DNA from 2 places in the Bacillus sp. GM2 genome. Region 2 is predicted to be linked to the other one. Evidence: predicted binding sites of a transcription regulator. Region 2 holds the regulator's gene; the other holds the start of a gene.

Region 1 (10,641 bases), 290 kb from region 2:
CAGCACGATATTCTTATCTCTCATTGCGGCATTCATTTCCAGCTTATACTCCTCCTTGCATAAAGGAATCAAATATCTTAATTATATGACAAATCCAGCTGGAATGATATAGGGTGCCTGTTAATAAAAAAGAGGCTGAAGTCAGCCTCTTTTTTGCTATTTCCACCAGTCGTCAAACATTGAAGCAGGGACTTGGCGTTTGTGCTCGGATGCCTTATAGCGTTTTTCGATAGCCTCTGCCACCTCGCTGGAGACAGCTTTTCCTTCAAGGTAGTCGTCGATGTTATCATACGTCAGGCCGAGCTCTGTTTCATCGGATTGCTGAGGTTTTTCATCAAGCAAATCGGCGGTCGGAGACTTCGTATAAAGCCGCTCAGGCGCTCCCAGTTCTTCCAGCAGGCGTCTGCCCTGGCGCTTTGTCAATCCTGTCAGCGGCAAAAGGTCTGCGCCTCCGTCTCCGTATTTTGTGAAGAATCCGGTAACAGCTTCTGCAGCATGGTCTGTTCCGATCACCAGCAGCTGATTTTGACCCCCGATCGCATATTGGGCAATCATCCGGACTCTTGCTTTTACATTGCCTTTATGAAAATCGGCAAGCGCCTCTCCCGTGACTGACTGATATTGAGCAGCAAATGAGCCTACAGTTGAAGCAATGTCAAAAGCAAAAGATTTGTCCGGCTGGATAAATTTCAGCGCCAGCTGGGCGTCATCTTCATCCTGCTGAACGCCGTAAGGCAAGCGGACCGCAATAAATTCCGCCTGAACGCCTTCTTCTCTCAATTCTTCAACAGCCAGCTGGGCAAGCCTGCCCGCCAATGTCGAGTCCTGTCCTCCGCTAATGCCTAAAACAAAACCTTTGGCACCCGTTTTTTTCAAATAGCTTTTTAAAAAACCGACCCTTTTTTCAATTTCCTGTTTCGGTTCGATAGAAGGCTTTACATTCAGTTCCTGCATGATTTTTTCTTGTAAAGTCATCCGTCATTCCTCCTTTTGACTGAATGAACCGTAATGATTATGTCTTTAACTATAGCATATGTTTTATTTCAAAGTGAATATTGAGGTGCGCAGAGAGCCTTTCCTCCCTCTTTTCTTCGTGAATAAAAAAGGCGTCCCCTGGCAAAATAACAAGAAGATTTAGAGGGGTTGAAACGATGAAACGACAAGCGAAAAAAGGAGATTTAAAATGGTGGCAGCTCTCCATGATCGGAGTCGGCTGCACAATTGGAACGGGGTTTTTTCTCGGTTCAAGCATCGCCATTAAGAAAAGCGGCTTTTCCGTATTAGCCGCCTTTCTTCTTGCTGCCCTCGGCACTTTTCTCGTCTTTCAGCAGCTGGCGAAATTAACGGCGGATCATCCTGTTGAAGGGTCTTTTTGTTCTTATGCCAGGGAGGCCTTCGGCAATTGGGCGGGGTTTAGCAATGGCTGGGTCTACTGGTCATCGGAAATGCTGATTATCGGGAGTCAGCTGACGGCGATCTCCCTGTTTACACGCCATTGGTTTAACCAGGTTCCGTTGTGGGTGTTCGCCTCCATTTATGCGATTCTCGGACTGATCGTCATTTTCACAGGGCGCAGCAGTTTTGAAAAAACGGAAAACATACTGGCCGTGTTGAAAACGGCGGCCATCTTAATGTTTATCATCATCGCTGTCTTGGCATTGTGCGGGCTGCTGCCCGGGAAAACGCCTGAAGTACAGTTTCCTGACCGGGTTCACGAATTGTTTCCTTTCGGCTTCATGGGATTGTGGACGGGGTTGATTTACACATTTTACGCCTATGGTGGAATCGAAGTCATGGGTCTGATGGCAATTCACTTAAAAGACCCGAAAGATTCATCAAAGTCAGGCAGCCTGATGCTCATAATCCTTGCTGTGATCTACGTCGCATCGATCGGGCTGGCCATGCTCCTTGTACCCCGCGGGACATTTACCGAACAGAACAGCCCGTTTATTACGTCATTAAAAGACTTTCATCTCGATTTGATCATGGATATTTTCAACGGCATTTTTATTATCGCCGGTTTTTCAACGCTGACTGCTTCCTTGTTTGCTGTCACCACACTGATGGGAACAATGGCGAAAAATGGTGATGCTCCCGCCTGCTTTGCGAAAAAAGAAAAGGCGAAAGTATCGTGGCCGGCACTCGGCTTGACGGTGTTCGTTCTCGCTGCTTCCATCGTCCTGTCGCTGCTTTTGCCGAAGCAGCTTTATGAACATATGACGACGGCCGCCAGCTTAATGCTGCTCTATAACTGGATGTTCATCCTGCTTTCCAGCAAAAAGCTCACAAAACCGAAAATGAAAGGGAATGTCCAGATTGTCACAGCACTCGTCCTGATTTTATTTGCCGTTTCGGGTACGTTATTTGAAAAAAACAGCAGGCCCGGCTTTTTTGTGAGCCTTCTGTTTCTTGCCGTTATTGCTGTTGTGACGATGCTGATGAAAAAAAGGTGGGCCCATCAGGAACAGAAAAACGGGCAGACATAATCAGCCTCCCGCCTTCAGCAGTTCGAGCATCCCCTGGTAGCCGAAGTAACATCCGAAAACAATCAGACTGATGCCCGCGAGCCAAGTCGTTGCCTGGATCATCCGCGGGCTTAAAAATGTTCTGAATGTCCCTGCAAGAAAAGACATGGCCAAGTCCCACAGAAAAAGCCCGATTAAAATGCCTGAACTGCAGATCAGCAGCTGGTATGATTCGTACGTCTCTACCGTTTTCGCCAAAATGCTTCCGTAAATGCCGAGCCAGAACATGATGCTCAGCGGGTTTGAAAGGGAGATCACCAGCCCAGACAAGAAAGATTTGTGGTATGACCCTTTCTCTCCCGCACCTCTCATCAGCGATACATCCTTCGCCTTGACCAGACTCTCGATCCCTGTATAGGTTAAAACAAAAAAACCAAACAGCCATAAAAACGTTTTTAAAAATGGCGCTGTCAAAAATTGAGCGACTCCAAAGTAGATTAAAGCCATATATAAGACATCCGCCGTCACAGCGCCAAGTCCAAACAGCCAGGCATGAAAGAAGCCGCCTTTCATACCCCTGTCGATCTGCGCCGCATTCACAGGGCCGACAGGTGCGGCCAAAGACAAGCCCAACAACACATAACTCAGGAAGATGTTTAACATATCGCGTCCTCCTTCCGCGGATAACTTGTACAATGTATTCAAAAAGAGGACATGATAGATCAAACAGCTTAAAAAGCCTTTTCCCGTTATGGGAAAAGGTTTCAGATTGTAGACAAAATCTCAAAACGACTTTTAGTTTTGTGATTTTGTCTACCTTTCAGCGTGATTGAAAACCCTTGCAGTCTAGGAAGGCCGAGCATCGGAGCGGAGCGAATGTTGGAATTCGTGAGCACCGACGCGCAGGCCTGACAACGAATGCGAGGGTTTCTCGACACGCTGAAGCCTTTTCCCGGTTATGGGAAAAGGCTCTTCTTTATATGCCAAGCTTTGAAAGTGCAAACGTCCAAATGCAAATGATGAAAAGCAGGACCAAGCTGTATTTAACGGTTCGGCTGAAAAGCTTTGATTCCTGCCCTGTCTCTTGAACCGCGGCTGTTGCAATCGCAATCGACTGCGGTGAGATCAGCTTAGCCATCACGCCTCCCGCGGTATTGGCGGCAAGCAGCAACGCTGAACTTGTCCCGATTTGCGCTCCGGTGACAGCTTGCAGGTGGCCGAATAATGCATTGTTGCTGACGACTGAACCTGTGATAAACACGCCAATCCAGCCCAATACGGGACTGACGAACGGAAAAATATCCCCTGCTTTGGCGAGCGCCAGTCCGATGGTTGAACTCAATCCGGCATAATTGGCCAGGTTTGCGAAACCCATCACAAAGCAAATGGTCAGAATGGGAAGCCACAGTTCCTTGACCGTCTCTTTCAAACTGGAAAGTCCTCCGCGGAAACTGAGGTTTCGGCTCAGCACAATCGTGATGATCACGGCGATCAGTATCGCCGTACCCGTCGCTGAAATGAAGTCAAGCTTCATCACGGCATCAAGCGGTGCCGGGGCCGGGGCTATCGGCGGCGTTTTCAGCACTTCCCGGTGAAGAAAAGGCATATTGAATAAAATCGTCGATTGTTTCAGCCATCCGCCTTCCTGAAAAAGCCCTTTGAAACCAGGCAGGCTCCACACCGCAATGACAGCGGTCAAGATATAAAACGGAGACCAGGCTTTCATAATGTCTGCTGCATGATATTTTTCAGCGGGTTCATGTTCATTCCCGGTTTCTCTGTATATGTGACGCGGCTGCCATTTTTTCAAAAACAGCGCCAGCGCTCCCATGCTGATTAAAGCGGCCAAAATGTCTGCAAGCTCCGGCCCCAATGCAATCATCGTTAAAGTCTGCACCGCCGTATAGCTTCCGCTTAATACAAGGAGAGCCGGCAGCGTTTCCCTTATTCCTTTAAACCCGTCCAGTATGAAAACGAGCAGGAACGGGACAAAGAAAGTGATGAACGGCAGCATCAAAGCGAGCGTTCTGGAAAGCTCAACCGGTGTCAAGCCTCCCATCTGCGCTCCTGTGATGACCGGAATTCCGATCGCTCCAAAGGCGCCGGATGCCGCATTCGCAATTAAACATAGGGATGCTGCTTTCAAAGGTTTAAAACCAAGCTCGACAAGAAGAACGGCGCTGATCGCAATCGGCACGCCGAAGCCTGCCGCGCCTTCCAAAAAGGCGTTAAAACTGAACCCGATCAGCAATAGCTGAAGCCGCTGGTCAGACGAAATCCCGGCAATGCTCGCTCTGATCACTTTAAACTTTCCGGTTTTGACAGAAATTTTGTAAAGCCATACAGCCATCAGGACAATATATCCGATCGGCCAAAGGCCGTTTGCAATTCCAAGTAAAACGGCGGAGACAGCTTTCGCAGCCGGCATGTGAAAAAAGAACACCGCTACAATAAAGCTGACCGCCAGCGTCAAAAATGACGCGATGATTCCTTTCATCTTCAGCACGGTCAATGCAAGGAGAAAGAAAAGAATCGGCAGAATGGCGGCAAAAGCGCTGATAAACAGATTCCCAAACGGATCGTATATCTGTTGCCACATTTTCATCATCTCGCAATCTTCATGATGTTAGTATCTTCATGATGTTCAGTTACGCCTGCAGTTCAAAATGCGGTTTTAAAATTGCTTTTAACACACCTGCGCTATGCTTGAATTGCTGTTTTTCCTTTTCATTCAGGTCGAGCTCAATAATTTCCCTCGCTCCGCATCGGCCGACAACCGCCGGAACTCCGATATAAACATCATTTTCCCCAAATTCGCCTTCAAGATGTGCGCTCACGGTCAAAATCGCTTCTTCATTGCGGTAAATCGCTTTCGTGATACGCGCGAGGCTCATAGCAACTCCGTAGTATGTCGCACCTTTTTTCTCGATAATGTGGTAAGCGGCGTTTTTGACATTGTCAAACAGTTCATCAAGATCTTCCGCTTTGTATTTCTCATTTCTTTTCAGCAAGTCGCTGACGGGAACTCCGCCGATATTCGCGTGGCTCCACACAGGCAGCTCTGTATCTCCATGTTCACCAATGATGTAGCCGTGCGCATTGTGGGCAGCGACACCGAAATACTCGCTGAGCAAGTAACGGAAGCGGGCTGTATCAAGTGTTGTACCGCTTCCGATAACGCGTTCTTTCGGAAGTCCGCTGAATTTCCAAGTTGCGTAAGTCAAGATGTCGACCGGGTTTGTAGCGACAAGGAAGATGCCGTCAAAACCGCTGGCCATGACTTCTCCGATAATTCCTTTGAAAATTCTCAAGTTTTTTTCGACAAGATCCAGACGGGTTTCACCCGGCTTTTGGTTTGCTCCGGCGCATACGCAGACAATGTCGGCGTCTTTGCAGTCCTCATATGTGCCGTACCATGTTTTCACAGGATGCGGGGCAAATGCTTTACCGTGGTTTAAATCCATGACATCGCCCATTGCTTTGTCTTTATTTAAATCAATGATCACAAGTTCGTCTGTGATACCTTGGTTAATTAACGTAAATGCATAACTGCTTCCAACAAAACCCGCACCGATCAAAACTGTACGGTTGACTTTTTGGTTTCTCATGACTCATCATTCCTTTGCCGTTTGTTTTAAACTAAGTTGTTTGTGAAATTCTTCACATTAATATTGTGCAATACTTCACATACTTTTTCAAGTGATATACATTTTTATTTATGTCTATTTTGTGTCTCCACATATTTCTTCCTTAAATTTGTACATTTTCTGGTAAAAATATTCCTTACAGCTAAAGAAAAATTGGTAAACGTGCTGCAAAAGACTGTTTTATCTGCAAGTGCATCAGGCCCATTCCAATATATCTTTCCCCTTTTCAACAGTCATAACACCTCTAATCTTCAGCAACATTCAATCATCGCCGGGTATAATGCCATCCAAATTAACATTTTAAATATTCAATCTTTTAGTTTGTTAGTAAAGCTGACAAAAATACTGCCAACCCTATTCTATTTTGTCATGATAAATTCTAGAATCTATCGGATGGGGAGTGTTGCAATTGAAATTGGCGGATTTGAGGAAGAGCGGACACGCGCCTTCCTTGTTGTCATCTTTTTTATATTTTGATGTCAGCTTTATGATTTGGGTGTTGCTGGGGGCGCTTGGTGTTTATATTACGGCTGATTTTGATTTATCGCCTTCACAGGTCGGATTGATTGTCGCCATACCTACTTTGGCCGGATCGTTTTTCCGGATTGTGCTCGGCATTTTAACCGACCGTTTCGGACCGAAAAAAACGGCTATTGGCGGAATGCTGGTGACGATGATTCCGCTGATATGGGGGTGGCAGTTCGGTTCATCGGTCGCCGAGCTGTATATCATCGGAATTTTACTCGGTGTGGCAGGCGCAAGCTTTTCCGCATCCCTTCCTATGGCGAGCCGCTGGTATCCGCCGCACTTGCAAGGCCTTGCCATGGGGATCGCCGGAGCGGGAAACAGCGGAACACTGCTCGCTACGCTATTCGGTCCTCGCCTGGCGGAGCAAGTGGGGTGGAACGGCGTCATGGGATTGGCGCTGATTCCTCTGACACTCGTGTTATTCAGCTATTTCCTTATGGCAAAAGAACCTCCGAATCAGCCGGCGCCTAAACCGCTCAAAGACTATTTTGCTGTTTTCAAAGAAAGGGACACTTGGTATTTTTGCCTTCTCTACAGCGTGACATTCGGGGGTTTTGTCGGCTTGTCCAACTTTTTAAGCTACTTTTTTGCATCCCAGTATGCCGTTCCGGCGGTAAGAGCCGGCGAATTTGTCACAATCGTCGTTGCATCGGGAAGCTGCCTCCGCCCTGTCGGCGGTTTGATTGCCGATAAAGTCGGCGGCGTGCGTCTGCTGCAATTCCTCTTTATCGGGGTGGCTCTGTGCATGTTCTCAGTCAGTATGCTCCCGTCTCTTGGCGTTGTCACAGCCGCATTATTTATCGGCATGGGCTGCCTCGGGATGGGGAACGGCGCGATATTCCAGCTTGTACCGCAGCGATTTCAGCAAGAGATCGGGATGGTAACGGGGGTCGTGGGCGCTGCGGGGGGAATTGGCGGATTCTTCCTCCCGAATATTCTCGGAACGCTGAAGCAAATCACGGGTACGTATTCAAGCGGATTCCTCACCTTTACCGTTATCGCATTTTTGGCACTCGGACTGCTTTTGCTTGCTCAGGCCGGATGGAAAAAACAGTGGAAAACCGAGGAGAAATCAATTCGAATATAAAGGAAGCCGCTCGATTCTTTTCGGGCGGTTTTCTATTCGGCAAAGTTTGTTTGATCCTTTGGTTATCCTGCCCGGACCGTGACTCATGTGAAAAGTCACCCTGATCCTCCTGAATGATGAGATGGAGATTCAAGCGCTTTTTCCGCGAATTCCAGTATCCCGCTATCGAGCGGATAAAGCCCGTTTGGCTCTTCAGATTTGCGAACCTCCCAAAATCGATCGGCTAAGTCCTCATGTCCCTTAAATGAATGATCAGACAGGCACATGATATCCTCCGCAATTTGCTTTCCCCATTCAGACTCAGGCGGCACCTCTTCTTTTAAGCACAGCTTAATCCGCTTGATGATGGAGAGCCATTGCTTTGTGATAAAATCGTCATTTTCCGCCTTCGGAAGCCTCTCTGCTAAAATCTCAGCCTCCTCTTCAGAGAACGATTCCTTCCATGGTTTATCCCGGGGCTGCCTGACGAGCTTGAGAAGGTCTTCCCAGCTCAAGCTTCCTTCGATTTGATACATGTTCAGCAAAGTATTTGTATGCTGCAGGCTCTTCGTCAGCTGTTCAATCTCCGAGTTCAGGCGCCTTTTATGCATTTTAATGATATTGATGGTATCCAATTGATACCTTAACGTCTTGATATGCTCCAATGAAAATTGAGCAGATTTCAAGATCAAAATTTTTTCGAGTTCTAACATATCTTCCTTCGAATATTGCCTTCGCCCATTTGACAGTGTCGTGCTCGGTTTTAATAAACCGATTTGATCGTAGTAGCGGAGCGTCCTTACGGATATCCCCATCATCTTCGCCACCCGCCCGGTTGTCAGTTCTTCTTTCACCATATCTCCCTCCCAAAATATCGCTTGAAGATTACGTTACGTCACGATTTAAAATGATTTTATCTTAAAAACAGGAGGGTTTTGTGATGGAATGGAAAAATCCTTGGAACAAAAAGCAGCTGGTCTGCTTGCTTTTAATCGCATTTGCAGCTGTTCCGATTTTCATTGAGTATCTATTAAAAAACGCTTTGGATTTGCTTTTGGGCGAAGGCATGCCTTCAGCCATGTTGATGGGTATTGCAATGGCGGCCGCTTTTATTTTAAGCCTGTACGATATCGCCTTAAAGCCTGACCGCCTGTCCTGGCGGGAAATCGGAATCTCCCGGTTCGCCCCTGCATACTGGATTCAAATAGCGGGATGGACGGTTTTTTTAATTGTGATGACGTCTGCCATTATGGAAATCCTGACTTGGTTCGGCGCAGGCTACGAAAATACAAAAACAAAAACGATTACTGCCGATCTTTCATGGTTAAACATTGCCATGTCTTTCGCTTCTGCCTGCATCGTTTCTCCCATCTATGAAGAAATGTTTTACCGCGGCTTTCTTTACCGCTGGTTCCGGGCTGAATTCGGGGTTGTATGGGCACTTGTTGCAAGCAGCGCTCTCTTTATGATCGCTCACATCCCCACATATAACACCCTGGCCGTTAACTTTGCAACAGGGCTTGTGTTTGCCTGGACATACGAAAAAACACAATCGATTATACCTGCGATGCTCATCCATAGTTTATTTAACGCGATTTTGCTGTTTTTCACAATTTTACTCACATAATATTGTTCAAAAAAGATTCGTCAAATTCGAATACCAGATATTCACCCATATCATGTTGTCCGTATAAAGCAGGATGCCGATGACGATCATCAGCGCGCCGCCGATTTTCATGAGCATATTCGAATATTTCATAAGCGGCCTGATGTTTCCGATAAAAAACGCCATGAGTAAAAAAGGAATGGCAAAACCTAGAGAATATGCGGTGATCATCATGAATGCGCTCCCAAAATCAGGGTTCTGAAAATTTGCATATGCGATCGTTCCGAATATAGGTCCGATGCATGGCGTCCAGCCCGCCGCAAAAATCATTCCGACAAGCATTGAATTCAACAAGCCTATTTTTCCTCTTCTAAACGAAAGGCGCCGCTCCTTCATCATGAAAGCCGGCCGGAAAACGCCGAGGAGGAACAGGCCCATGACGACGACAAATATTCCGCCCAGCATGCGGATCAAGTTATGGTATTGCAAAAACAGCAGGCCAAACGAGCTGGCGGAGAAACCCAATATGTAAAAAATCACAGAAAAACCGGCCAAAAAAGCCGCCGCGTGAATCATCACCGATTGTTTGATGCGCTTTGCATTTCGGTCTTTCAAATCGCTGACCGAAATCCCGGTGATGTAGGAAATAAATGATGGATACAAAGGCAGGCAGCACGGAGAAATAAACGACAGGAAACCGCCGCCGAATGCCAGCCATAAAGCGGTCATACACTTCCATCCCCTTCATGTTTATATAATTTTTACCATGAAATTCTCTTTCTCTAGCATAACATAAAAAACCGCCTATCATGGCGGTGATTTTTTGTATATTTGAAGCCGTCGCCAGCTTATCTGGCGGACGGCTTCTTCACTATCCTTTTTAACCGTTTAAAGCGGCTTTTTTCATATTGTCCTGAAGTTCCAATATGCGTTTTGCCCCTTCTTCGCGCAGGCGTTTGTTCTCATCTTCAATCTGCTTCGTCTCCTGCATGCCTTTGACAATTGTATTCCAAGACTGTTCGATCGTTTCAATATCGATGCTCGGCCTTCCGGACATTCTCGCGATTTCAACGGACTGGCTCGAAATATTTTCCGCGTTCCGCTTCAGCATTTCGTTAGTGCGGCGGTCGAGTTCGCTCATTGAATCGGCGACAAGCTTTTGGCGCTTGGCGGTAACGGCCTGGATGATGCCATTTTTGAAAATCGGAATCGTAATGATGAATGCCGAGTTGATTTTTCCGATCAGCTTTGTGTTTCCGCGCTGGAGCAGGCGGATTTGCGGCGCGGTTTGAATCGCGACCATCCGCGCCATATCGAGATCATACACCC
Region 2 (10,641 bases):
TCGAGTCCCGTCCGGACCGCCATGTTGTACACAAACGAAATCTTTGAGGTTTTCGTTTTTTTTTATGTCTTCTTTCAGGTCTATGCTGAAAACTTGGCTTCATCGGCGTTTTTCACAATGTTTGCCGAGTTTCTTTATTTCTTGGATAATTGGTGAGAATTCGATAAACTAATGATAGTGTTTTGATTGGTTGCAACAGCAAAGGAGCAAATGATCTTATGGACGAATTTGAATTGATTCAAAGGATTACGCCCCGTTCGCTTTTTCACCGAGAAATAGAGATCGGTATTGGGGACGATGCCGCTGTTTATCATACAAAGAACGGTTATCAGGAGATTGTTGCGGTCGATACGATGGTCGACGGTATTCATTTTTTATCATCCCATTCATCGCCTGCCGATATCGGATATAAAGCATTGGCTGTGAATATTAGTGATATTGCCGCGATGGGAGGCAGCCCCAAGTATTATCTTGTGTCCATTGCTGTTCCTTCCGGCTGGCACGCGGTGGATATTGAAGCCATGTATGAAGAAATGAATAAACTGGCGACACTATATCAAATGGACTTAATCGGCGGTGACACCGTATCTGCCAACGGGCCGCTCGTTTTGACCGTAACAGTAATCGGCGAGATTGAAAAGGGCAGAACTTGTTTAAGAAGCCATGCCGAACCCGGGGATGTCGTTTTTGTGACGGGAGAACTTGGCTCATCTGCTGCCGGTCTGGCTTTTATATTGGGCCAAGCAGAGATGAAAGACGAGAAGCAGTCTCAATATTTTATAGAGCGGCACAAGAGGCCTTTGCCGAGGGTTGAGGCAGGTTTGCTCTGTTCAGGCTATCATCATGTGGCACTTAATGATATCAGCGACGGGCTTGCCAGCGAATTAAATGAAATTGCCGAAGCGAGCCGTGTTTCCATTGACATATATAAAGAGATGATTCCGGTCCATTCGGATTTACATACACTGAACACAAAATGGGAAGAGTGGGTCCTTTTCGGCGGCGAGGATTTTGAACTCGTCGGTACGATTTCTAACGATCAATGGGAACGTTTTAGTCAGGAATGCTCTGAACGTCATGTGCCGGTTTATCAAATCGGCCGCGTCACACAACAAGGGCAGGCGGACGTGTTTTATCATAATGGACAGGACCGCGTTCTTCTCGAAAAAAAAGGATATAACCATTTTAAATAAGACAGGTGACAAGTAAAGTGAAAACGTTAGAGTGGAAAACGACAGAGCCTGAAGAGACAAAAAACATTGCCAGACTGGCAGCAAAGTATGTTCTGCCCGGTGATGTCATCACATTGGAGGGCGACCTTGGAGCAGGCAAAACGACTTTTACAAAAGGATTTGCCGAAGGGCTCGGAATCAAGCGGGTTGTCAGCAGCCCGACTTTTACCATTATCAAAGAATACCGGGACGGCTCTCTTCCGCTGTTTCATATGGATGTTTACAGAATGGAAGATGAAACGGAAGATCTCGGATTAGATGAATATTTTGAGGGAGACGGCGTCTGCCTTGTGGAATGGGCGCATTTGATTGAGGAGCAGCTTCCGAAAGAGCGCCTAGAGGTGGTCATTAAGCGGCTTGGCGATGATGAACGAAAGCTGACCTTTACCCCTAAAGGCAGCCGCTACGAAAATCTTTGCGAGGAGATCAGCAAACATGACGATACTTGCGATTGATACATCCAATTTAACGCTCGGCGTGGCATTAGTTAAAGACGGAAAAGTGATAGCCGAGCATATATCCCACTTAAAGAAAAACCATTCAGTCAGAGCTATGCCGGCGATCGACGAACTCCTTAAAGAGTGCGGTTTAGAGCCGAATGACCTGACCCAAATTGCAGTTGCCAAAGGTCCGGGTTCATATACAGGCGTGCGGATCGGTGTTACGATTGCCAAAACGCTTGCATGGTCATTAAATATTCCGATTAAAACCGTTTCAAGCCTTGAAGTGCTGGCGGCAAACGGCCGTTTTTTCCAAGGCTTGATTTGTCCGTTGTTTGATGCCAGACGCGGTCAGGTTTATACGGGACTATACCAGTATAGGGACGGCAAACTGCATGGCTTGGAAGAGGACCAAAACATTATGCTTGAGGATTGGCTTAAAAAGCTGAAAGCCATGGATCAGCAAGTCCTTTTCATAGGAAGTGACACAGAGATTCATCAGGAGATGATCGAACAGATTCTCGGTGAACAAGCGGTCATTTCTGGCCCTGCCCTGCAGCTTCCACGACCTTCAGAATTGGCTTTAATCGGAGAACTTAAAGAGGCCGAGCCTGTGCACAGCGTTGTTCCAAACTATATTCGTCTGGCCGAAGCCGAGGCCGTCTGGCTTGAAAAACAAAAGTAAACGGGTGAAGCCATGAACACGCAAATGGTCATACGCGATATGAATCCAAAAGATTTGGACCAGGTTTTTGAAATTGAAAAAAGCTCTTTTTCTTCTCCGTGGAAAAAAGAATCTTTTCATCATGAGCTTTTTCACAATATGTATGCTCATTACCTCGTTCTCGAAGTTGAGGAGCAAGTTGTCGGCTACTGCGGGATTTGGATCGTCATGGATGATGCCCAGATCACCAACATTGCCGTTTCACCTGCATATCGGGGCCGCCGTTTAGGAGAAGCTCTTTTGAAAGCCGCGATGAAGCTTTGCCGGATGAAAAAGGCGGCTCAGCTTTCTTTAGAGGTAAGGGTATCGAATCATATTGCACAAAGCTTATACAAAAAGCTCGGCTTTGAGCCGGGAGGAATTCGTAAAAATTATTATACCGATAATGGGGAAGATGCATTATTAATGTGGGTGAGACTAAATGAATCATAAAAAAGATCTGTATGTATTAGGAATCGAAACAAGCTGTGATGAGACGGCCGCCGCGATTGTCAAAAACGGAACGGATATCATTTCAAATGTCGTAGCGTCGCAAATCGAGAGTCATAAACGGTTTGGCGGCGTTGTTCCCGAGATCGCATCAAGGCATCACGTGGAACAGATGACGATCGTGCTTGAGGAAGCCTTTGCACAAGCGGACATGACATTTGATGACATTGATGCCATCGCAGTAACGGAAGGACCGGGGCTTGTCGGCGCTTTATTGATCGGCGTGAATGCCGCGAAAGCGCTCAGTTTTGCCCGGGGCATACCGCTCGTAGGCGTCCATCACATTGCCGGTCACATCTATGCCAACAGACTTGTTCAGGACATTCAATTTCCGGCGATTGCCCTTGTCGTCTCAGGCGGCCACACCGAACTCGTGTATATGAAAGAGCACGGCTCATTTGAAGTCATCGGAGAGACGCTCGACGATGCGGCAGGCGAAGCCTATGACAAAGTGGCGAGAACGATGGGGCTTCCTTATCCGGGAGGACCTCACATTGACAAACTTGCGCAAAAAGGCGAGGCAAATGTGCCGCTACCGCGCGCATGGCTTGAAGAAGGCTCTTATCATTTCAGCTTCAGCGGATTGAAATCTGCAGTCATCAACACGCTTCACAACGCTTCACAAAAAGGTGAAACGATAGCTCCGGAAGATTTGTCAGCCAGCTTTCAGGAAAGCGTCATTGATGTCCTCGTCACAAAAACGGAACGCGCTGCGAAAGTTTATGGCGTCAAACAGGTGCTGCTTGCCGGAGGAGTTGCTGCAAACAAAGGGCTGAGAGCGGCGCTCGAAAAAACGTTCAGCAGCCATCCGGAGATTGAGCTTTTGATCCCGCCGCTTTCGCTGTGTACGGACAATGCCGCGATGATTGCCGCCGCAGGTACGGTTGCTTTTGAAAAAGGAATCAGAGGAAAATATGATATGAACGGTCAGCCTGGCTTAGATCTGACGTCTTATTAAAACCTCACGCTCTGTGAGGTTTTTTTGCCCGGGAATAGTTATTAACAGGTTATTAACATATATCCACAGTCTTGTGTATAATGTTAAAAACCTTAATTTACAGACCTTTTTTACCTGTTAATAATGTGTATAAATATTATGTTTTTTGTGGATATTGTGGGTAAATCGCTTTCTTTCTTTTAAATAAAGGATTTTAATTGTGGACAAAAAAACCGCTCCGGCTTGGAGCGGTTCATCCTTTATTCATTTGTAGAGAGTGTTTCCCATTCTGTTAACAGTTGTTCAAGCTCCTCATTCAGCCGTTCATTTTCAGAGTGGATTTCCTGGACCTTCTCATGGTCTTGGAAGACGACGGGGTCACACAGGAGCTCCTCATTTTTTTCGATCTGTTCTTCAATGTCCGTAATTCTTGTTTCGATTTCTTCAATCCTTCGCTGCCGCTGGCGTTCTTTTCTTTTCAGCTCTTTTTCTTCCTCATAGCTCTTTTTTGCGCCAGGTTTTTCGGAAGCGTTTTTCTGATGCTCTTCCGTCTGTTTTTCTAGTTCTTTCAGTTCAAGCTGCTGCGCTTTTTTTTCTGTGTAATAATCGTAGTCGCCTAAATATTCTTCTGCTTTGTCGCGGGAAAGCTCCAGTACTTTTGTCGCGATCCGGTTGATAAAATAGCGGTCATGGGACACAAATAATATCGTTCCCGGGTAATCGATCAAAGCGTTCTCCAAGACTTCCTTGCTGTCCAGGTCGAGATGGTTTGTCGGCTCATCAAGAATAAGGAAGTTCGCTTTTTGGAGCATCAGCTTGGCGAGGGCAAGCCTTGCTTTTTCGCCGCCGCTTAACGCGTGTACAGGTTTTAATACGTCTTCTCCCGAAAACAGGAAGTTGCCGAGGCAGGTCCGGATATCCTTTTCATTCATTTCCGGATAATCGTCCCAAAGCTCGTCAAGCACGCGTTTTGACGACGTCAATTCAGCCTGTTCCTGGTCATAGTAGCCGATTGAGACATGGGAGCCTGTCGCGATTGTTCCCGATACCGGCTGCAGCTTTTGAATCAATGCTTTTAAAAGGGTTGACTTGCCGATTCCGTTCGGTCCGACCAGTGCAACGCTTTCCCCGCGGGTGATGTGAAAGTTCAATGAACGGAGAAGCGGGGGCTGCTCCTGATAGCTTACTGTCAAGTCTTCCACCCGCAGTACATCGTTTCCGCTTTGCCTTGTAATTTCAAAGCGGAAAGACGCCGACTTTTCATCTCCGAGCGGTTTGTCCATGATCTCCATCCGTTCAAGCTGCTTTCGTCTGCTCTGCGCCCGTTTCGTCGTCGAAGCTCTAGCCAGATTCCGGTCGACGAACTCCTGCAGCTTGGCGATTTCGTCCTGCTGCTTTTCATAAAGCTTTGTTTCCTTTTCCAGCTGTTCGGCTTTTAATTGGAGATAAGAGCTGTAGTTCCCGGTATATTTTTTGCTTTGGGACCGGCTGATCTCGTAAACTTGGGTAACCACTTTGTCAAGAAAGTACCTGTCATGGGAAACGATTAAAATCGCTCCGCTGTAATTTTGCAAATATTGTTCAAGCCATGTCAGGGTATCGATATCCAAGTGGTTTGTCGGTTCGTCCAAAATGAGGAGGTCGGGTTTTGTCAAAAGCATTTTTCCGAGGGCAAGCCTTGTTTTTTGACCTCCGCTTAAGTCCTGGACGCGGACGGAGTCGTCAAATCCCGCAAAGCCGAGCCCGTGCATGACGGATCTGACCTCTGCCTCATATTGGTAGCCGCCTTTGTCCTTGAACTCCTGCTGAAGCCTGTCATACGTCTTCATCAATGATTCAAGCATGTCCGGTCCGGCCTGCGCCATCTTTTCCTCGATCGCGCGCATTTCTTTTTCCATTTTTTTCAGAAAATCAAATACCGACAGCAATTCCTCTTTGAGCGTCAGCTTGGAATCGAGGCCGGAGTGCTGGTCAAGGTAGCCCATCGTCAAATCTTTCGGCTTGATGATGTCCCCCTTTTCATATGAAAGTTTTCCTGCGATAATCTTTAGAAGAGTCGATTTTCCGGCGCCGTTGCGTCCGACGATCGCAATCCGGTCCCGAGATCTGACTTCGAGTTTTATATTCGTTAAAATCGTATCGGCTCCAAACGATTTTGAAAGTTGGTTCACTTGTAAAATCATCATGATCTTTCACCTCTTGTCTGCTATTTTAAGTGTAGCCTATCACTGCGCAGTCAGCAAACAATTAAGTGAAGTCTGGAAGATTTTAGCCAAAGAAAAAGACAGAATGAAAAAAATAGTGTATGATCGTTATAAGGAGAGTTCAGAACATGAATGAGTTTACACATTTTAATGAACAAGGCAGAGCCAAGATGGTTGATATAAGCGAAAAGGAAGCTTCAGTACGCACAGCTGCGGCTGTTTCAAGCGTGTCTATGAATCGAACAGTACATGAAAAAATCAAAAACCGGGAAATCGGAAAAGGCGATGTATTGTCGGTGGCGCAAGTGGCCGGAATCATGGCCGCAAAACAGACATCCGCCATCATCCCGATGTGCCATCCGATCGCTCTGAAAGGAGTCGACATCGCCTTTCGCTGGGAGGAGAAAGAACAGAAGAGCATCCTGCATATTCAATCTAAAGTGAAGACCAAAGGGAGCACAGGTGTGGAAATGGAAGCGTTAACTTCGGCCTCCGTATGTGCGCTGACCGTATATGACATGTGCAAAGCGGCGGATAAGGGAATGGTGATAGGACCGACCTTTCTTCTCGAAAAGACAGGCGGGAAAAACGGTGACTATAAAAGGGAAAAAGCTGATGTAGACATGGAGGATTAGTTTATGAACATGGATCATTCAAAAATTCCGCAAGCGACAGCGAAACGGTTGCCATTATATTATCGTTTTTTAAAAAACCTTCATGCATCCGGAAAACAGCGTGTATCTTCCGCTGAGCTGAGCGATGCCGTCAAAGTCGATTCTGCGACCATCCGCAGGGACTTCTCGTACTTCGGCGCGCTCGGAAAAAAAGGATACGGCTACAATGTCAATTATTTGCTGTCCTTTTTCAGAAAGACGCTTGATCAGGATGAAATGACGAACGTAACGCTCATTGGCGTGGGGAATTTGGGGACAGCCTTTCTCCATTACAATTTTATCAAAAATAATAATACAAAAATCGCCATGGCGTTTGACATCAATGAGGAAAAAATCGGAACCGAGGTCGGCGGTGTTCCCGTCTATGATCTGAATAGACTTGAAGAGCATATGACGGATGATATCCCCGTCGCCATTTTGACGGTACCGGCTCAAGCCGCACAGTCGATTACAGACAGGCTGGTGGAGCTTGGCATTAAAGGCATTCTTAATTTCACGCCGGCCCGCTTGAATGTGCCGGAACACATTCGCATTCATCATATAGATTTGGCGGTTGAACTTCAGTCGCTGGTGTATTTCATGAAACATTATTCAATGCAGGAAAAGTAAAACGGAAAACGAAAAATAAAGGAAAGGGGGCAGGCTTTATGCCAATCGGTCCTGGAAGCTTTATTTTAATTGTCGTGGTGGCGCTTCTGATATTCGGCCCGAAAAAACTTCCCGAGCTGGGAAGAGCAGCGGGAAACACGCTGAGGGAGTTTAAGAATGCGACAAAAGGTTTGGCTGACGACGATTCCGATAAAAAGAAAGAAGATCAGTAGGATAGGATGACATATTTATGAAGGAAAGAGAAATGTCGCTGATAGAACATATCACAGAACTACGCAGACGGCTTGTGATCACTTTTTTCTTTTTTGTTTTATTTGTTGTGGCAGGCTTTTTATTGGCAAAGCCGCTGATTATCTATCTGCAGCAGACGGATGAAGCGAAGCTGCTGACGCTCAACGCGTTCAAGCTGACCGATCCTTTATTTGTGTACGTGCAGTTCGCTTTCATCATCGGCGCCGTCTTGACTTCGCCGCTTGTTTTATACCAGCTGTGGGCTTTCATCAGCCCGGGGCTGTATGAAAAGGAACGAAAAGTGACGCTCAGCTATATTCCGATATCGATTATTCTTTTTTTAGGCGGCATTGCCTTTTCTTACTTTATTTTATTTCCGTTTGTCGTGGACTTTATGACGAGAGTCTCAGATGATCTGAATGTCAACCAGGTCATCGGAATACACGAATATTTTCAGTTTCTGCTTCAGTTGACGCTTCCTTTTGGCTTATTGTTTCAGATGCCTGTGGTCATCATGTTTATCACAAGGCTCGGCCTCGTGACGCCGATGTTTTTGGCGAAAATCAGAAAATACGCATATTTTGTGTTGTTCGTCATCGCGGCCCTCATTACACCGCCTGAGCTTTTGTCGCATTTAATGGTCTCAGTGCCATTGCTCATTCTTTATGAAATCAGTATCGTGATTTCAAGAATATCCTACAGGCAGGCGCAAAAAACAATGATTCAAGAGGAAAATCAAGCGTTTTTGAACGACCATACAAAATAAGAGCCATTCTTTTTCAGAATGGCTCTTTTCCTTCACAAAAAAGGCTATTGATCTTTTCGCTTCATCTTGCCGGCCAGGGCGAACATTTTAAAGGAAATGCTGATATTATAGGCTGCGAAAAGCATCAGCAGGATCGTGTAAAAAGACCACATGCTTCCGGGCGAGGTTGCCGCCAGATATGTAAACAGCACACCCGTTAATAAATAAATCGCTCCCCAGAATTTAGGGCTTCTCATCATAGAAATCCTCCAATAATCATTTGCATTTTCTCGGCGTGTTTCAAATATTCTTCAATAGGCTCCCGGAACGTCTGCAGTAAGACGACGAGCGTATTCATGGCGACATGGGCGAAAATAGGCACGATAATCCGGTTGGTTCTGACATATAAAAAGGCGAATGTGAATCCCATTGCTGTATAAATGAGCAGATGGCTGAAATCCAAATGGACGACCGAGAAGAGCACCGAACTGAACAAAGCGGCAATGAAAAAATTCGTTTTCTCATAGATTGCACCGAAAATGATCTTTCTGAAAATGATTTCTTCAAGAATCGGACCAAATACAGAAGAGACAAACACCATCAGCGGCAATGCGGTGATGATTTCCATGATCCGCTGCGTATTTTCCGATTCCGGGGTGACCCCGAACAAGTACATTTCGATCGAAGCGGCAATTGACTGCGAAAACAAAGCGAGAAAAACACCGGCTACCGCCCATCCGATTGATGCTCCAACCGATGCTTTCGGCCGGTTGCGAAGCGTCGTCTTCGGCACCGTCCGCAAAATCAGCAGCACGATAACGAGACAGAGGGTAAACGCGATGACAGACCAGACGCCTGTCAATGTAAGCTGGGCTTCAGCCTTTGGCTGTCCTTTGCCCACTCCCAAAAAGTAAAGAAGAGGCAAGCCGACGGCGGCCGACAATTGCATGAGAACGTATGCCAATATAATAAACCAGTATTGTTTTCTCAAGCTTTATGTACTCCTTTTCTAAAAATCTAATTCAGACTATGTTTATTGTAACACACTCTTTTTAAATTATAGGATGATAAGGACATGCGGAGAAATGTAAGCGCAAAAAAATTTGACCTTATCACTTGAAATTGCCTGGGAGATTCTTTATTATAAGAATTGTGTTAGCACTCACCGAGTGCGAGTGCTAAAATTACATATGAAAATATTGAGGAGGTTGTTTCATTGTTAAAGCCATTAGGTGATCGCGTTGTCATTGAGCTCGTTGAGTCTGAAGAAAAAACTGCCAGCGGAATCGTACTTCCTGACTCCGCAAAAGAAAAACCACAAGAGGGTAAAGTGGTTGCAGCCGGTTCAGGCCGTGTGTTAGAGAGCGGAGAGCGCGTTGCATTAGAAGTTAAAACAGGCGACCGCATCATCTTCTCAAAATATGCAGGTACCGAAGTGAAATATGAAGGTACTGACTACTTAATCTTGCGTGAAAGCGACATTTTAGCTGTTATCGGCTAAGTCATAAATAAAAACGAGACAATTATATAGGAGGTTCGAATAACATGGCAAAAGATATTAAGTTTAGCGAAGAAGCCCGCCGTTCAATGCTGCGCGGTGTAGATGCATTGGCTGATGCTGTAAAGGTAACTTTGGGACCTAAAGGACGCAACGTCGTTCTTGAGAAAAAATTCGGTTCTCCATTAATCACAAACGACGGTGTTACCATAGCGAAAGAAATCGAGCTTGAAGACGCGTTCGAAAACATGGGCGCAAAGCTTGTTGCTGAAGTTGCGAGCAAAACAAACGATGTTGCCGGTGACGGTACAACAACAGCGACAGTTCTAGCTCAAGCGATGATTCGCGAAGGTCTTAAAAACGTAACTGCCGGCGCTAACCCTGTAGGCGTGCGCAAAGGTATCGAGCAGGCTGTGGCTGTAGCGGTTGAAAGCCTGAAAGAAATCTCCAAACCAATCGAAGGCAAAGAATCAATCGCACAAGTTGCTTCAATCTCCGCTGCTGACGAAGAAGTCGGAAGCCTGATCGCTGAAGCGATGGAGCGCGTCGGCAACGACGGTGTCATCACGATCGAAGAATCAAAAGGATTCACAACAGAGCTTGAAGTGGTTGAAGGTATGCAGTTCGACCGCGGATATGCGTCTCCTTACATGGTGACAGATTCCGATAAGATGGAAGCGGTTCTTGAGAACCCGTACATCTTAGTAACAGACAAAAAAATCACAAACATTCAAGAAATCCTGCCGGTGCTTGAGCAAGTTGTTCAGCAAGGCAAACCGTTGCTTCTGATTGCTGAAGACGTTGAAGGTGAAGCTCTTGCAACATTGGTTGTCAACAAGCTTCGCGGAACATTCAACG

What was found. The regulator Rex, encoded in region 2, represses fermentation and respiration genes when NADH is low (regulators of the CRP and FNR family bind a similar motif). The targets are predictions, from matches to a motif close to TTGTGAAATATTTCACAA.
Region 1: a site for Rex is predicted at 6,114-6,131, ahead of ACVC9U_RS17690 (L-lactate dehydrogenase). Genes of this name have one in related genera too.

What each region holds. Positions count from the first base shown of each region.
Region 1 is NZ_JBRKSZ010000008.1:600,088-610,728, forward strand. It holds gene ACVC9U_RS17665 (shikimate kinase) at 1-36, opposite strand, end outside; gene nadE (ammonia-dependent NAD(+) synthetase) at 157-975, opposite strand; gene ACVC9U_RS17675 (amino acid permease) at 1,152-2,486, shown strand; gene ACVC9U_RS17680 (LysE family translocator) at 2,487-3,128, opposite strand; gene ACVC9U_RS17685 (L-lactate permease) at 3,442-5,064, opposite strand; gene ACVC9U_RS17690 (L-lactate dehydrogenase) at 5,114-6,073, opposite strand; gene ACVC9U_RS17695 (nitrate/nitrite transporter) at 6,522-7,727, shown strand; gene ACVC9U_RS17700 (MerR family transcriptional regulator) at 7,823-8,563, opposite strand; gene ACVC9U_RS17705 (CPBP family intramembrane glutamic endopeptidase) at 8,647-9,333, shown strand; gene ACVC9U_RS17710 (cytochrome c biogenesis CcdA family protein) at 9,340-10,041, opposite strand; gene ACVC9U_RS17715 (toxic anion resistance protein) at 10,193-10,641, opposite strand, start outside.
Region 2 is NZ_JBRKSZ010000008.1:305,721-316,361, reverse strand. It holds tRNA gene ACVC9U_RS16375 (tRNA-Asp) at 1-22, shown strand, start outside; gene thiL (thiamine-phosphate kinase) at 219-1,193, shown strand; gene tsaE (tRNA (adenosine(37)-N6)-threonylcarbamoyltransferase complex ATPase subunit type 1 TsaE) at 1,211-1,687, shown strand; gene tsaB (tRNA (adenosine(37)-N6)-threonylcarbamoyltransferase complex dimerization subunit type 1 TsaB) at 1,668-2,357, shown strand; gene rimI (ribosomal protein S18-alanine N-acetyltransferase) at 2,370-2,828, shown strand; gene tsaD (tRNA (adenosine(37)-N6)-threonylcarbamoyltransferase complex transferase subunit TsaD) at 2,818-3,843, shown strand; gene ACVC9U_RS16345 (ABC-F family ATP-binding cassette domain-containing protein) at 4,083-6,008, opposite strand; gene moaC (cyclic pyranopterin monophosphate synthase MoaC) at 6,155-6,661, shown strand; gene ACVC9U_RS16335 (redox-sensing transcriptional repressor Rex) at 6,665-7,309, shown strand; gene ACVC9U_RS16330 (twin-arginine translocase TatA/TatE family subunit) at 7,348-7,521, shown strand; gene tatC (twin-arginine translocase subunit TatC) at 7,539-8,306, shown strand; gene ACVC9U_RS16320 (YdiK family protein) at 8,351-8,542, opposite strand; gene ACVC9U_RS16315 (CPBP family intramembrane glutamic endopeptidase) at 8,542-9,276, opposite strand; gene groES (co-chaperone GroES) at 9,502-9,786, shown strand; gene groL (chaperonin GroEL) at 9,831-10,641, shown strand, end outside.